DNA from 2 places in the Dietzia sp. oral taxon 368 genome. Region 2 is predicted to be linked to the other one. Evidence: riboswitches for the same ligand, from Rfam matches in the RefSeq annotation. Region 2 holds a riboswitch; the other holds the start of a gene.
The links. A riboswitch is a leader RNA that binds a small molecule or an ion and turns the genes downstream of it on or off. The one in region 2 is predicted to bind cobalamin.
Positions count from the first base shown of each region.

Region 1: linked by a shared signal. The riboswitch ahead of C3V38_RS13555 (ABC transporter substrate-binding protein) and the one ahead of C3V38_RS05560 (ABC transporter substrate-binding protein) in region 2 are both predicted to bind cobalamin.

Region 1 is NZ_CP027238.1:2,889,354-2,897,141, reverse strand. Features, by position in the region: gene C3V38_RS13580 (GyrI-like domain-containing protein) at 1-137, shown strand, start outside; gene C3V38_RS13575 (MarR family winged helix-turn-helix transcriptional regulator) at 162-596, opposite strand; gene C3V38_RS13570 (hypothetical protein) at 658-1,137, shown strand; gene C3V38_RS13565 (amidase) at 1,208-2,719, shown strand; gene C3V38_RS13560 (XRE family transcriptional regulator) at 3,296-3,571, shown strand; cobalamin riboswitch at 3,665-3,819, shown strand; gene C3V38_RS13555 (ABC transporter substrate-binding protein) at 3,915-4,961, shown strand; gene C3V38_RS13550 (iron ABC transporter permease) at 4,973-6,040, shown strand; gene C3V38_RS13545 (ABC transporter ATP-binding protein) at 6,037-6,840, shown strand; gene C3V38_RS13540 (ferric iron reductase) at 6,837-7,622, shown strand; gene C3V38_RS13535 (LLM class flavin-dependent oxidoreductase) at 7,619-7,788, shown strand, end outside.
Region 2 is NZ_CP027238.1:1,154,438-1,162,225, reverse strand. Features, by position in the region: gene C3V38_RS05570 (ABC transporter ATP-binding protein) at 1-198, opposite strand, end outside; gene C3V38_RS05565 (iron ABC transporter permease) at 195-1,349, opposite strand; gene C3V38_RS05560 (ABC transporter substrate-binding protein) at 1,351-2,349, opposite strand; cobalamin riboswitch at 2,467-2,624, opposite strand; gene C3V38_RS05555 (carbonic anhydrase) at 2,713-3,213, opposite strand; gene C3V38_RS05550 (12-oxophytodienoate reductase) at 3,279-4,478, opposite strand; gene C3V38_RS05545 (phosphoenolpyruvate--protein phosphotransferase) at 4,637-6,358, opposite strand; gene C3V38_RS05540 (DeoR/GlpR family DNA-binding transcription regulator) at 6,494-7,261, shown strand; gene C3V38_RS05535 (1-phosphofructokinase family hexose kinase) at 7,258-7,788, shown strand, end outside.

The DNA of each region.
Region 1 (7,788 bases), 1.7 Mb from region 2:
GGATGCACGCGGAGGCCATCGCGGGCCGGGGCGCCGTGCTGTCCGGCCACCATCACGAGATCTATCTCTCGGATCCGCGCAGGGGCGAGCCCGCGAGGCTGAGGACGATCCTCCGCCAGCCCGTCGCGTCCGGCTGAGCCGGTGCCGCCGCGCCGGGTCCGCTACGCGTCGGCCTCGAGCGAGTCGACGAGGCGTTGAGCGAGGGTGCGCAGTTGCAGCAGGTCCTCATCCGACATGTCCAGCCTTCCGAGCAGGGAACACTGGATGGCCTCCGCCTCTGCGCGCAGCTTCTCGCCGGACTCGGTGAGGTGGACGTGAACACTCCGGCCGTCGTCGGCGGACCGCGAGCGGGCGACGAGTCCGGCGTTCTCCAGGCGCGCCAGAAGAGGGGAGAGGGTCCCCGAGTCGAGGAGGAGGCGGTCGCCCAGTTGGCGGACGGTGAGGCCGTCCTCCTCCCACAGGGCGAGCAGGGCGAGGTACTGCGGGTAGGTGAGGCCGACCGACGCGAGGGCGTGCCGGTAGGCGGAGGTCGACGCGCGCGAGGCCGCGTAGAGCGCGAAGCAGACCTGATGGTCGAGGCGGAGATCGGCGGGCATGGGTCCGAGTATCCCCGACAAATCGGTTGCGCTCAATTAGGTTGTGCGCAACACTTCTCCCATGGACGAACTCACCCAGTCACACCGGGCCGCACCCGCGCAGTCGTCACCCGCCCGGGGGCGGCGGATCGGGGAGGCGGTCCGCCACGTCAGTCGCTGGGCCCTCGGCGCCGCCCTGCTCGGCGCGGGCACCGGACACCTCACGGCCATGCGCCAGGAGTTCCAGGCGCAGGTCCCGACGTGGGTTCCACTCGACCCGGATTTCGTGGTCGCCGCGTCCGGGGTCGTCGAACTCGGGCTGGGTGCCGCGCTCATCTTCACGCCGGTTCGTTTCCGCCCCGTGGTGGGCGGGGCGACCGCCGCATTCTTCGTCGCGATCTTCCCGGGCAACATCTCGCAGTACGTGACCGGCACCGCGGCCTTCGGGCTCGACACCGACCGCGACCGCTTCATCCGACTGTTCTTCCAGCCGGTCCTCGTCGCCTGGGCCCTGTGGTCGACCGGTGCGTGGCGCGCATGGCGGGCCCGGTCCCGCCGCTGACGGGGCCCGCCGCTGACCGTATCCGTCGTCCGCCCGTCTCCGGTGGCCCCCATGCGTAGACTCGGCGTCCATGCACTTCGACGAGTACCGGAGTCATGACGCCCTGGGTCTCGCCGCCCTCGTCCGCGGCGGTGAGGTGACGCCGGGGGAGCTGCTCGACGCCGCGACGCAGCGGGCCGACCTCGTGGCGCCGCAGCTCAACGCCATCGTCCGACGGATGGACGGCCCGGCGCGGGCCCGGGCCGCCGAGGAGCTGGCGGGACCGTTCGCCGGTGTACCGTTCCTGCTCAAGGATCTCGGCCAGGACTACCGGGGGGTCCCCACCAGCGGCGGGTCGCGGACCCTGGCAGAGGTGCCGGCGGCCGAGCACGCGACCGTCGTGCAGCGGTGGCTGGACGCGGGCCTGGTCGTCTTCGGCAAGACCAACACCCCGGAGTTCGGCGCGAAGGCCGTCACCGAACCGGCGCTGTTCGGGCCGGCCCGGAACCCGTGGGATACGCGCCGCAGTCCCGGCGGGTCTTCGGGAGGGTCGGCGGCCGCCGTCGCGGCGGGTGTCGTACCCGTCGCGGGCGCGAGCGACGGCGGCGGGTCCATCAGGATCCCGGCAGCCTGCTGCGGACTGGTCGGCCTCAAGCCCGGCCGCGGTATCGTCCCGACGGGTCCGGTACGCGGGGAGGCGATGCACGGCGCGGCGACCAACGGCGTCGTCTCGCGAACCGTCCGCGACACCGCCGCAATGCTGGACGTTCTCGCCGGCGGCGAGCCGGGCGGCCCGTACCTCCCGGCGATGCCGTCAGAGACGTTCCTGTCCCAGGTCGGTGCCGAGCCGGGCCGCCTGCGGATCGGGCTGTGCACGACGTCATCGATCAACGCTTCGCCCCACCCGGAGGCGCTCGCGTCGGTCGAGTCCGCGGGCCGTGCGCTCGAGGGGCTCGGTCATCACGTCGAGTTTCTCGAGTCGCAGCCCGTCGACGACCTCGCACTGGCCCGCGACTTCCTCACGAGCTGGTTCGCGTACCTCGCGTGGACGGTGGAGAGCACCCGGCAGCGGACGGGATGCCGCGACCGGGACTTCGAGACGGACACCCGGATCGTCGCCGCGCTGGGCAGGTCGCAGAGCAGCGTGGACTACCTCACCGCAGTGATGCGTCGCGACGACTACGTGCGCGAGTTGACCGCCTTCTTCTCGGGCTACGACCTGCTCATGACGCCCGGCCTCGCGGATCTACCACCGCTCATCGGCGCCCTCGACACCCCGCCGTGGGCCGTCCGGGGAGCGGAGGCGCTGCTGACGACCCGGACCGCGCCGCTACTGCGTCATTCCCGGTTCGCGGAGTCGATCATCGACGACAACCTGAGCTGGGTCCCGTACACGCAACTGGCCAACCTCACCGGGCGGCCGGCGATGTCGCTTCCACTGCACTGGACGCCGGAGGGCCTGCCGATGGGGGTCCAGTTCGTCGCGCCCCTCGGCGGGGAGAGCCGGCTCCTGCGGCTCGCCGGACAGCTCGAGCAGGCCCTGCCATGGGCCGATCGCCAGCCGACGATAGACGGCGCCGACACCGCCGCGTCGACGAGGTGATGCCCCGAACCGGGGCGGGCGCGACCGGCGGGCCCTCGTGGGGCAGCCGAGACTCGTCCCGACCGCGACCTCGGACCTCCCCGCCTTTCGTCACCCGTGACGTTTCGACTGCATCGTCGAGCACGCACACGGCCGGCACACCGGGACCGAGGATGGCGACGCCGTCCCGGACCGGGCACGGTGCCCAAGTCGCAGCCGGGCGGGCGACGCGAGACACTGTCGGCGCACCAGCCGGGTGGCACAACGGCACGGGGCGCGAGCGCGCCGTGGCGCGGTCCGGAGCCGACGGGTCGGCGGCGTGGGAAGGTCCGGACATACCAGCAGTGTCTCCGACAACAGGTCCGAGGCGGACGAGGGCGGGCACAGTCACGTCGACGCCGCCGGTCGAGAACGGCGGGACAACGCGAGCCCCGAGGATCACGACCTGCGGCCACGTCACGTCGCGCGCCGTCGGCCCCTTCTGGTCCGACCGCCGGATCCACCAAGTGCCGATAATCTACATTATGTAAAGTTTCACTTGTCGGATACGTTAATTCATACTTGACGACCCCTCGGCGCAGGCGGACACTCGGGCCCATGCATACCCCTCGCCTGGTCGAACTCATCGACGCCCACAAGCGTGCCTATGGCGTCAGTGAGTCCGAGCTGGCCCGCCGAATCGGGATCACCCGCCAGAATCTGCACCTGTGGCGCACCCACGGACTGCGCGGCCTGCCGGCCCGGACCACGCTCGACGGCATGGCTGCCGAACTGCGTCTCCCGTATGTCCGGGTGCTCGAGGCAGCCCTACGCGATGCCGGCTACCTCGACGACACCGACCACGTTGCCACTACCGAGTCGCCCCTCTTCTAGGGCATGTCGCTTCACCGGCCTGCGGCCTCAGGGGTGAGGAAATGCTCAGGTATGCTCCCCGTTAGTCGGTTCGGTGCCGCCTGTCCCTGCGCTACTTCTGCGCTCGGAGCCGGGCGATATCGACGCAAGAGGGAATCCGGTGGGAGTCCGGAACTGTCCCGCAACGGTAAGAGAATCCAATGGCGTGGTCACAACATCCCCGCCACCAGTTCTCGAGTCCGACACCTGCCGGCGCAGGGGCGCACCCCGCGCTCCTGCACTCACGGCCGAGGAGCCCTCACACATGAATATCAAGACCCGTCGACCACGGCTGTCCCGTGACAGAGTGGTCACTCTTTTGGCAATGCTCGGCTTGGTGGTCACGACCGCTTGTTCGGCACCTGAGCAGCCCTCCGAAGAGACGCCGGCTCAGTCCATCACGGTTGTCGACGACGCCGGACGGACCGTGGAGTTCGACGGCCCGATCGAGTCGGCTGTGGTGGCTAACCGCTACAACAGCGAGCTGATCCGGGCGATGGGCGACATCGACAAGGTGATCGCCGTCGACGCCAACACCGCCCAGGATCGCGTCTATTGGGGTCAGTTCGATCCGGATAACGTCATCGGCAAGGGCCAGAGCGAACTGAACGTCGAGAAGATCATCGAGCTCGATCCCGAGGTGCTGATCCTGCCGCGCAACGGCAAGGTCGACGAGTACGCGGCCGCGCTGGAACCGGTCGGCATCAAGGTCCTCACCGTCACCGGGTGGGACAACGGCGATTTCGCCTCGCAGCTTGAGATCCTCGGTAGCGCCTTTGACAATGAGGCCGGAGCCGAGAAGGTCACTGAGTTCTTCGAGTCGACCAAGGTCGACATCGCCGACCGCGTGGGCGGAGTCGAACCGAAGAAGACCGTGTACTGGGAGTACGGCGATCCCTATACCACCGCCATTCCCGAGACGTCCAACGACGGGTGGCACCAGATGATCGTGGCCGCGGGTGGGGTCAACATGTTCGGCGACCCCACCCTGGAGGGCGACACGGTCGATCCCGAGCAGATCCTGGCCACTGCCCCGGATCTGATCCTCAAGACGACTTCGGGTGGGGCGCTGAAGAACACCGGCGTCTACACGCCCCCGGCCGACGGTGAGTTCGCCTCGATCGGGCAGGAGATGATCGCGCGTCCCGGGTGGCCGGAGCTCACCGCCGTGCAGGAGGGCAACGTCCACATGATCACCGGATTTGCGGGCGGCGGACTCGGCAAGATTGTCGGAGCGGCCTACCTGGCAAAGTGGCTCTACCCGGAGCAGATGGCGGGCTTCGACCCGGACGACGTCTTCTCCCGGTGGCTGGAGCTCCAGGGTATGGAGCTGCCAGAGGGTCACGTCTACACCGTCCCGGCCACCCGGTGATCTGACAATCCGTGGCGAGTCAAACTACTCGTGATGACCGCCGGACGATCCTGGGAACCCGCCGCACACGGCGACTGATCCTGGTGGCCGCGGCGGCGATCATGCTGGCGCTGGCCTGGGCGGGCGTGGTCAACGGCGTGACCGACATCAGCTCGGTCAGGTTGCTGGCCACGCTCGTACCCGAAGGTGACCGGTGGGCCACCCCGTTGACGTGGAACGAGTGGGTCGCGGTGGTGCAGCTCCGCCTGCCGCGGATCGCCATGGCCGTCGTGGCCGGGATCGGGCTCGCGGTGGCCGGCGCGGGCATGCAGATCATCACCGGCAACCCCATGGCCAGCCCCTTCACCACCGGGATCTCCAACGCCGCGGCCTTCGGCGCCTCCGTCGCGATTCTCACGGGTCTGTCAATCGTCGGGTCCCGCACCCTGGGCACGATGGTCGCCGCGTTCATCGGCGCGGTCCTGTGCTCGCTGCTCGTCTTCTCAATCGCCTCGGTCACGCGGATGGGTCCCACCGCGATCATCCTGGCCGGGATCGCCCTGAGCTATCTGTTCTCGGCCCTGGCGGCGGGACTGCAGTACGTCGCGGACGAGCAGCAGTTGTCGTCGATCATCCACTGGACATTCGGGGACCTCGGCCGGGCGACCTGGTCACAGATCGCGATCGCCGCCGTCGTCGTCGTCCTCGCCTGTCTGCACGCCCGCGCCAACACAGGCAACTACCAACGGTTCGCCGCGGGCGACGATGTGGCGCGGGCCCTGGGCGTCTCCGTCACGCGGCTGCGCCTGGAGACCGGGTTGTCGATCACCTTGGTCGCGGCCACCGTGATCAGCGTGACCGGGGTCATCGGGTTCATCGGCCTCGTGGCTCCACACATCGCGTCCATGCTCGTCGGGGCCGATGAACGCTACCGCCTACCGCTGACCGCGATCACCGGGGCGAGCATTATCCTGGCGGCGGACCTGGTGGGCAGACTGGCCCTGAGCCCGATCATCATCCCGGTGGGGATCGTGGTGTCGCTCATCGGGGTGCCGGTGTTCCTGTGGTTGATCCTGCGCGAGGGCAGGTGGTCGCGGTGACCGATGCGAAGTCCGCGACTGGTCTGAAGGTGCGTGGTCTGTCGGCCGCACACCGCCGCCGCGGCGAGGCCGTGATCGCCGGAATCGACGTGGACGTGGCCCCCGGTGAGATGGTGGGCATCCTCGGTCCGAATGGCTGCGGCAAGTCCACCCTGCTCAAGTCCGTGTGCGGCGTGCTCACCCCCCGCTCGGGCACGATCGTGGCCGACGGAACCGACATGGTGAAGGTTCGCCCGCGCCGACGCGCGCAAATCCTGGGTTACGTCCCCCAGCACGACGATGGGGTGGGCCGAGCCCTCACCGTGGCCGAGTCGATGAGTCTCGCACTGGATCGGCGGCGCCTCAGCGAGGAAGCCACGCTCGACATCGTCCTGGGCATCGCCGAGCGACTCGGCCTCGGGGGGATGGCATCACGCCGCGCCTTCGAGCTCAGTGGCGGCCAGCAACAGCGAGTGCTGATCGGCCGGACCCTGGCCGCGCAGACCCCGTACCTCCTACTCGACGAGCCGGTCAGCGCGCTAGACCTGCGTTACCAGCTGGAGATCATGGAGATAGTGCGCGACCTGGTCCACACCGACGGCGTGGGGGTGGCGATCGTCCTGCACGACCTTAATCTGGCTGCCGCGTTCTGCGACCGACTGATCGTCCTCGACCAGGGACGCGTGCACTCGCAGGGGCGGCCGGCCGACGTCATCACCACCGAGTTCGTCGAGACCCTGTACGGCCCCGTGGCCGATGTGGTCCACCTCAACGGGGCCAGGTACGTGGTGCCGGCCCGGAGAAGGAACCCCGAGACATGACCGACATCCCCGCACTGTTGACCGCCATCGACGGCCTCGGCCCGCCGTTCCGCGTCATCCGCCTGACCCCGGGCGACACGGCTGCCACCGAAACGGCGGCGGGTAATCAACGCTTCCACGGCATGCAGCTGTGCGACCCGGCATCCGGGCAGGCCCGTCGGATGGTGGAACTGCACGCCCAGTTCCGGGGGATGGAGACGGGGCGGCACGCCGGTTCGTTGGTGTTCCAGCGCTACTGCCATCGGGTCTGCGCGGTCGCGGTGGCGGCGTGGATGTTGCACGGCGTGGCACTCGATCTCCACGCGGCGGGGGTCTCGGTCCGGTTCACCGACGGATCGCCCGACCTGCTGACGCTGCACTCACCGCAGGTGCTCAAGGACGCGACCCCGGAGCAGGTCCTGACCGCCACCGTCGACGGGCACCTGCGCCCGCTCGCCGAGGCGGTGAGCGCGGAGACCGGGCCCGGGATGGGCAACCTCATGGGAAACATCGCGGCAGGCTTCGCCGGAGGGTTCCGGGCGCTCGCGGACCGGCCCGACACCGGGCTGACCACCCACCACATCCGCGAACATGCCGAGTTGCTGCTGTCCGCCCGTCCCGAACTGCGCCGGGGAGGCGAATTCCGGATCCTTTCCGATCCCGCCGGACCACGTCTGTTCTACGACCGAAAGTCCTGTTGCCACTGGTACGCCGCCCCCGACGGACGGTACTGCTCATGGTGCTCGCGGCTGAGCCAGGACGAGCGGACACGGCGCTTCGAGGAAGCGATGACTCGCGGGTGAGGCACCCGGACCGCGACCAGCGCGAGCTCGGGTGGGGCGTGGTCTGCCACGTCAGCGGGACTGACGGGCCTGCGATGGCGTTCGAGCGCACGATCCGCCTCGCCCAAGTGGCCGAGGACGCCGGGTACGGCTCATTCTGGGTGGCCCAACACCGCTTCGGAACCGA
Region 2 (7,788 bases):
GTCCGCGCCGTCGATGGTGACGTGACCCGCCGTGGTGGGCAGCGCTCGGTAACACGCGCGCAGCAAGGTCGTCTTCCCACTGCCGTTCGGCCCGACCAGGGCCGTGACCAGACCGGGAGTGACGGTGAGGTCGACGCCGTCGAGGATCTGCCGGCCGCCCAGGCGGGCGGAGACACGGTCCGCGCTGAGGGTGGTCATATCGACGCCCTCCCGTAGCGGCGCCACAGCATCACCAGGAACACGGGCCCGCCCACGACGCCCGTGATGACGCCGACCGGCAGCTCTGTGCCCTCGCGCACTGAGCGGGCGGCGATGTCGGCCAGGACCAGGGCGAGGGCGCCGAGCAGCGCCGCGGTGGGCAGCAGGCGCGCGGACGTCCGGCCCGTGAGGAAGCCCGCGAGGTGCGGGATGAGCAGGCCGATGAACCCGATGGTCCCCGACACCGCCACGGCGCCCGCGGTGAGCAGCGAGACGAGCAGCAGCATGAGGATCCGGAACCGCGGCACGTTGACGCCCATGGCGGTGGCGCCGTCGTCGCCGGTGAGGAGCAGGTCCAGGTGGCGACTGCACAGCATCACCACCGTGCCGGCGACGGCAAGGATCGCGATCGGCGCCCAGACCATCGTCCACCCGGCGTCGCCGAATCCGCCGGCGAGCCACCGCATGACCGTGCCGAGTTGGTGGTCGTCACCCAGTACCAGCAGCGTGAAGGTGTTGAGCGCGCCGAAAACCATCGTCATGGCCGCCCCCACCAACACGATCGCGGTGGTGTCGTGGGCGCGGCGGGCCACCAACACCACCCCGGCCAGCGGGAGCAGCGCGCCGACGAACGCGGCCATGGGCAGGGTGAAGACGCCCCACACCCCGGCGCCCACGCCGAGGACGGTGAGGGCGACGACGCCGAAGCCCGCCCCGGAGGAAACCCCAAGCAGGTACGGGTCCGCGAGCGGGTTGCGGGTCACCGCCTGCGCGACGCCGCCCGCCACCGCCAGGGACGCGCCCACGGCCGCCGCCATGAGCGCGCGGGGCAGCCGCGACTCGAGGACGATCGCCTCCCGGGCGTCGGTCCACCACGGCTCGAACAACCCCGGGGCGAGGCGGTGCGCCACGATCGCCCACACGTCCCCGAACGGGATGGACACCGAGCCCAGCGAGACGCCCGCCGCGATCGCGACCACGAGTACGGCCAGCAGCGGCAGACAGATCAGCGCGAGGGGCCGGCGGCCGCTGGGTGCGGTGCCGGCGGGGTCCGTTATGTCGGAGGAGGACACGACGGCGGGGTCGGCCCCTGCCCGGGCCGGCGGGCGGCGGCCCTCGCGGCGATCGGGCTTCTCGGCTACCGACGTCATGTCACTGCCCGAACGCGTGCGGGTGCAGCTCGCGGGCGATGGTCTCCACCGAGGTCGCCATCCGCGAGCTCTCGAAGAAGTCCGCCAGCGGCACCACCACGATCCGGTCCTCCCGGATGGCCGGGGTGGTGGCCATGACGGGCTGCGCGCGCAGGTAGGCGATCTTGTCCTCCGCGCTGGTCGGGCCGTAGTCCAGCACGACGATCGCCTCCGGCTGACGCTCGCCGAGGACCTCCCAGGTGGTCTTGGGGTACGGCTTGTCACCCTCGGAGAAGATGTTGTCCGCGCCCGCGTACTCGCCGATGAGCTGGCCGATGCCCACACCGCCGATCGTCATGGGTTCGGCCTCGCCGCTGTCGTAGAAAAAGGTGGGGATGCCGGTCACGCCCGCCGCGTCGAGCGTGGAGCGGACGTCTTCGACCCGCCCACGGATCCGATCCGTGAGGTCGCGTGCCCCCTGCTCGACGCCGAGGACACGACCGAGCTGGGAGAAGTCCGTCTCGAGCATCGACAGGTCGGGGAAGCCCTCGCCGCAGTACTCCGAGAACAGGAACGTGTTGATACCGGCGGACTCGAGGGCGTCGCGGCTGCGGCCCTCCTTCTCGTCGAACGCGCTGCGCATGCCCGCGACCACCAGGTCGGGCTCGAGGTCGACGATCTGCTCCCAGGTGGGGTACTCCTCGGCAAGCGACGGGATGGCGTGGAACTGGTCGGCGACCTCCGGCAGCACGTCGTTCTGATCGCCGTAACCCATCCCGACGATCCGGTCGCCCGCACCCAGCTGGATGAGGGTCTCGGTGACGTGGTCGTTCATCGAGATGATGCGCTGCGGCGGCTCGGTGTAGGTGGCCTCGCGCTCGCAGTTGGCGATGGTGACCGGGTTGGCGAAGGGCTCGGCCGCGCCACCGCTCTCGAGCGCCTCGCCCCGGGAGCAGCCGGCGAGCGCCAGGCCGCTCACGAGCAGCGCGGCCAGCGCGGTTCTGGGGTGGTGACGGAACATGATCAGACCTCGGATCGTGTCGTGTGGTCGACGACCACGGCAGACCCGCAGGACGGCTGGCGTCGAGGACGCCACGTCACCTGACAGGACCCCGGATCGCAGACCTCGGCGATGACTGGTGGAGTCAGGCCTCCGGGCAGGCGATCGGGCTCGCCGCCACTTGTGGTAGCGGCACACCGTTGCGGGTCAGCGCCGGATTCTCACCGGTCTTTCCCTGCGTCCGGAAGTCGGTAGTTCATGTCGAGCATAGGCACACCGCGCCGCGCGGAGGTAGTCGTCTCCCACCCAGCCACCTGCGTCGGCGGCCAGCGCCGCCTCAACGGTGGGATGACGCCGGAGTCGTCGACGGCCGTGCCGGGCGGGCTACTCTTCGCGCTGGACCTCACGCAGTTCGCCGGTGGACACGTCGTAGACGAAACCGCGCACCGCGGTGCTGTGCAGCAGGAAGGGGTCGGATTCCACGCGGGCGATCGACTGGCGGACGTCGGCCTCCGGCTCCGGGAACGACTCGGGCGCCCAGCGCGGCCGCAAGCCGGTGTCGGACTGGATCTGATCCTTGAAGTCGTCGTCCCGGAAGGTGAGCATCCCGCAGTCCGTGTGGTGGACGAGGACGATCTCCTCGGTCCCGAGCAGCCGCTGGCTGATGGTGAGCGATCGCAGGACATCGTCGGTGACGACCCCTCCCGCGTTGCGGATGACGTGGGCGTCGCCCTCTGTCAGGCCCAGCAGGCCGTACGGGTTGAGGCGAGCGTCCATGCAGGCCACGACGGCGACCTTCCTGCCGGGCGGCATGGGCAGGTCGCCCTTGTCGAAGTCGGACTGATAGGCCTTGGCGGCCTCGAGCAGTTCATCGGTGACGGTCATGGCCGCAGGCTAGCCCCGGCCGGCCGGGCCCGCCAGGGTTCGGCTCGCGACGGCGGGAACCGTTGTCAGGCCGGGGCGCGGAGCGGCGCCTCATGCACCTCGCGGTCGAACTCCGGAAGCGGCTCGGCCTCGCGCAGGACCCGGGCAATCGCCGGATCAGCCAGGTGCATCCGGCCGATGGAGATGAGATCGAACTCGCCGCGCTCCATGCACTCCACGACCGAATCGATGTTGTCCGCCGCCACGGCCGCCTTGCCCAACTTCTGCTCGCGCAGGGACGTCCCGATCCCCACGCCGCCCACGGCGCCCGCCGGCTTACCCGTGAGTCTGCGGGCCCACCCGGCGAGGGTGACCTTGCCGTCGTCACCCTCCAGGTCGGGGAACGCCGGATCGCTGAACCGCCTGGTCGACGCGTCGAACAGGTCGACGCCCGCCTCGGCGAGTGCGCCGAGGTAGACGCCGAGCTCGTCGGGGCTGGTGGCCTTGAGCACCGTGTAGTCCTGCTGCGTGTGCTGCGAGAAGCGGTAGAACAGCGGCGCCTCCGCGCCGATGGCCTCACGGACCGCCGCCACGACTGCTGCGGGGAAGCGGCTCCGCGCCGCCAGGTCGCCGCCCCACTCGTCGGTGCGTCGGTTGGTATCGGCCCAGACGAACGCATCCAGCAGGTAGCCGTGGCCGCCGTGCAGGGTGACCCCGTCGAACCCGGCCTCGAGGGCATACCGTGCCGACCGGGCGAAGGCGCCGATCACGTCGGCGATGTCCGACTCGGTCATCGGCTCCACCGCCGGCGACCAGCGCTCGATACTCCGATCCGAGTACGTGGTGACGCCCGGCGTACCCCACAGGCCCGACGGACGCATGGGGTGCATCGCCATGAGGCGGTCGCGGCTCCCGCGATCGAAGCGGGCGTTGGCGCCCCACAGCGGACCGACGTGCCACAGCTGCGCCATGATCCGGCCGCCCGCGGCGTGCACGGCGTCCGTCACCACGCGCCACGCCGCCACGGACTCCGGACCGTCGAGGCGCGGGATCGCGGAGTGGTCGACCGACGTGGGGTGGTCCACGCCGATGCCCTCGGTGACGACCAGCCCGGTACCGCCTGCGGCGCGGGCCGCGTAGTAGTCCCGGTTGATCTCGTCGGGCAGTCCGCCCGGGCAGCCCATCCGCGTCATCGGCGACATGACCAGGCGGTTGGCCAGGTGCAGTGAGCGGACGTCGAGCGACCGGAACAGGGTTTCACGACCGGGGGCGACCAGCGGATTCATGATGTGAGACCTCGTGATTCTCGGTGTGGCGACGAAGGCGGAGTCCTGATCTGGACACTCTCGTCGTTGACAGGCGTCAAGTGTAGACCAGCCAATGGTGTTCGCGGAGGTCCTCGAAGTGGCGCTCCGCCGACGCCGCCCGCGTGCCCGGCGCCCCCTCAGCCGCGGGCGGCGCGGACCGCGTCCCGGGCGTCGCGGGCCGTGTCGCTGTCGAGCGCGATCCGGGCGAACTCGCGGCACTGCTGGAGCGTGACCCCGGCCAGCGCGGCGCCGACGTGGGGGAGGGCGGCGGTGGCCACCGACAGCGAGGTGACGCCGAGCCCCAGCAGGACGCAGGCGAGGTCCGGGTCGGCCGCCGCTTCGCCGCACACGCCCACCGGGATCGACCGGCCGTCGGGGGAACGGCCGGCGGCGTCGGCGACCGTGCGGATGAGTCGCAGCACCGCGGGCTGCCAGGGATCGGTGAGGGCGGCCAGGTCGGGGGACATCCGGTCGGCTGCCATGACGTACTGGGTGAGGTCGTTGGTGCCGACGGACAGGAAGTCCACGTGCGGGAGGAAGCGGTCCACCGCCACGGCGACGGACGGCACCTCGACCATGATCCCGGGCGTGAGGCCCCGGCCGCGGCAGCGGTCGGCGAAGTCGCGGGCCTCGTGGACGGTGGCCACCATCGGCGCCATCACCCACGGTGAGGACTGCGCTCCGCCGACCTGCCGGCCGGCCGCCGCGAGGGCGTCGAGCTGGCGGTCCAATAGCCCGCGGTCGAGCAGGTCCACGCGGATCCCGCGCACGCCGAGGGCGGGGTTGTCCTCCTCGGTCATCCCGGCGAACGCGAGCGGCTTGTCCGAGCCGGCGTCGAGGGTCCGGGTGACGACGCGCGCGTCGGAGAAGGCGCCGAGCACTCGGGCGTAGAGCGCGACCTGCTCGTCGTGGGTCGGCTCGTCGGCCCGGTCGAGGAACGCCAGCTCGGTGCGGAACAGGCCGATCCCCGCGGCCGGGCCGGCGGCGGCCGCCTCCGCGCCGTCGCCGTCCTGGACGTTGGCGAGCAGGGAGACCGCGTGGCCGTCGGCGAGGGCGGCGGGTCCGGTCCAGGTCGCCGCCGCGGCGCGGCTGCGCCGGTCCGCCTCGGCCGCCGCGGCGGCCGGGCCCTCCTCGGGCTCGACCGTGACGGTGCCCGCGGCGGCGTCGACGAGCACGCGGGTGCCGTCGGCGACGGCGGACAGGCCTCCCGCGGCGACCATGCAGGGGATGCCCAGCTGCCGGGCGATGATCGCGGTGTGTGAGGTGGGGCCGCCCTGTTCGCACACGATCCCCAGCACGAGGGCCGGGTCGAGGCCGGCGGTATCGGCGGGGGCCAGGTCGTCGGCCAGGAGGATGCCGGGTTCGTCGAAGGCGGGGATCCCGGGCTCGGGCAGGCCGCGCAGTTCGGCGACCACCCGGGCGCAGAGGTCGCGCAGGTCGGTGATGCGTTCGGCCTGCCGGCCGCCGATCTTGGCGAACTTCGCGGCGAAGCTCTCGGTGGCGGCGACCGCCGCGGCCTCGACCGCCGCGCCCTTCTTCAGCTCCTTGGTGACCTCCTTGGCCCAGCCGCGGTCGCGGGCGAGTACGGCGTTGGCGGTGAGCACCTCGGCGCTGACGCCGGTCGCCAGGGCGGCCCGCTGGTCGAGGCGGTCGGCGACGGTGGCGGCCGCGGCAGCGAAGCGCTCGCGACCGCGCTCGACGGCCTCCTGGTCCACCGCGCCCGGCGTGTCCGGGGCGGCGGCCGGGGCGGGGACGTCAAGTGCGTCGGGCCGGACCACCCATCGGGCGGGCCCGTGGGCGAGTCCGGCGACCACGCCGGTGCCGCGGATGACCGCCCCGGCCTTCGACTGCTGCGTCATTGGGAGCTCCTAGCGGACCGGGCACCCGCGCCCGGCCGATCGAGTGGTTATGTGACGAGAATAACTAAGACCGCTTGACTTTCCAACCGTTTCGGGCAGAATCCAACACACTCGGTCACAGGCGAAAGGCTCACCATGTACGGCAGCGAGCGACGACGGCGCATCACGGAGACCCTCGCCGCGTCCGGGCGGGTCACCGTGGCCGAACTCGCCGCCGACCTCGACGTGAGCGCCGAGACCATCCGCCGCGACCTGTCGGTCCTGGAATCAGAGGGCCACCTCGAGCGCACGCACGGCGGCGCGGTGTGCGCGGTCCCGGGTGGTCGTGTGGAGCGGACCCTCGCCGCGCGCCGGTCGGAGAACGTCGAGGCCAAGACCGCGATCGGCCGGGCCGCGCTTCGCCTGCTGCCCGCCGCCTGCGGGACCGTGCTGGTCGACGCCGGCTCCACCACCGCGGCCCTCGCCGAGGCGCTGCCCGCCGACCACGGGCTGACGGTCATCACCAACTCGGTCCCCGTCGCCGACGGCCTGCACCGCGCGGCGACCGACGACCTGCACGTGCTCGGCGGGACGGTCCGCGGCCTCACCGGCGGGTGTGTGGGCGCGTCGGTGCTTCGGGCGCTGGAGGCGATCCGCGTGGACGTGGCGTTCGTCGGCGCCAACGGCCTCCACCCCGACCGCGGCCTCACCACCCAGGACCCGGACGAGGCGGCGGTGAAGAACGCCATGTGCGGCGCCGCGCGGCGGGTGGCGGTGCTCGCCGACTCGAGCAAGTTCGGCCACGAGTTCCTCGTCTCGTTCGCCCGCCTCGACCAGATCGATGTGCTGGTCACCGACTCGCCCCCGCCCGGCCCGCTCGCCGCCGCGCTGGACACCCACGGAATCGAGGTCGTGCTGCCATGATCGTCACGCTCACCATGAACCCGTCGGTGGACCGCACCGCGCAGCTGCCGGCGCCGCTCGCCGTGGGCGGGGTCAATCGCATAGCGGCCGTCGACGACTCACCCGGCGGCAAGGGCGTCAACGTCGCACGTGTGGTGGCCGCCGGCGGGGTGGAGGCGCGCGCGGTGTTCCCCGCGCCTCCCGAGGACCCGTTCGTGACGATGTGCGCCGCGACCGGCGTCGCGACATCCGTGATGCCGACGACCGGGGCCGTGCGGATCAACCTCACCCTCGCCGACCCCGAGGGCACCACCACCAAGATCAACTCCCCTGGCCCCGAGCTCGATGCCGCCACGCTCGACCGGGTCCGGTCCACGATCGCGGACCTCGCCCGTGAAGCGCAGTGGGTGGTGCTGAGCGGATCCCTGCCGCGCGGCGTGGAGGACGGCTTCTACGCCGACCTGGTCACCGCCCTGCGTCCGGCGGGGGCGCGCCTCGCCGTCGACACCTCCGACGCGCCCCTGGCCGCCCTCGCCGCACGCCTCCCG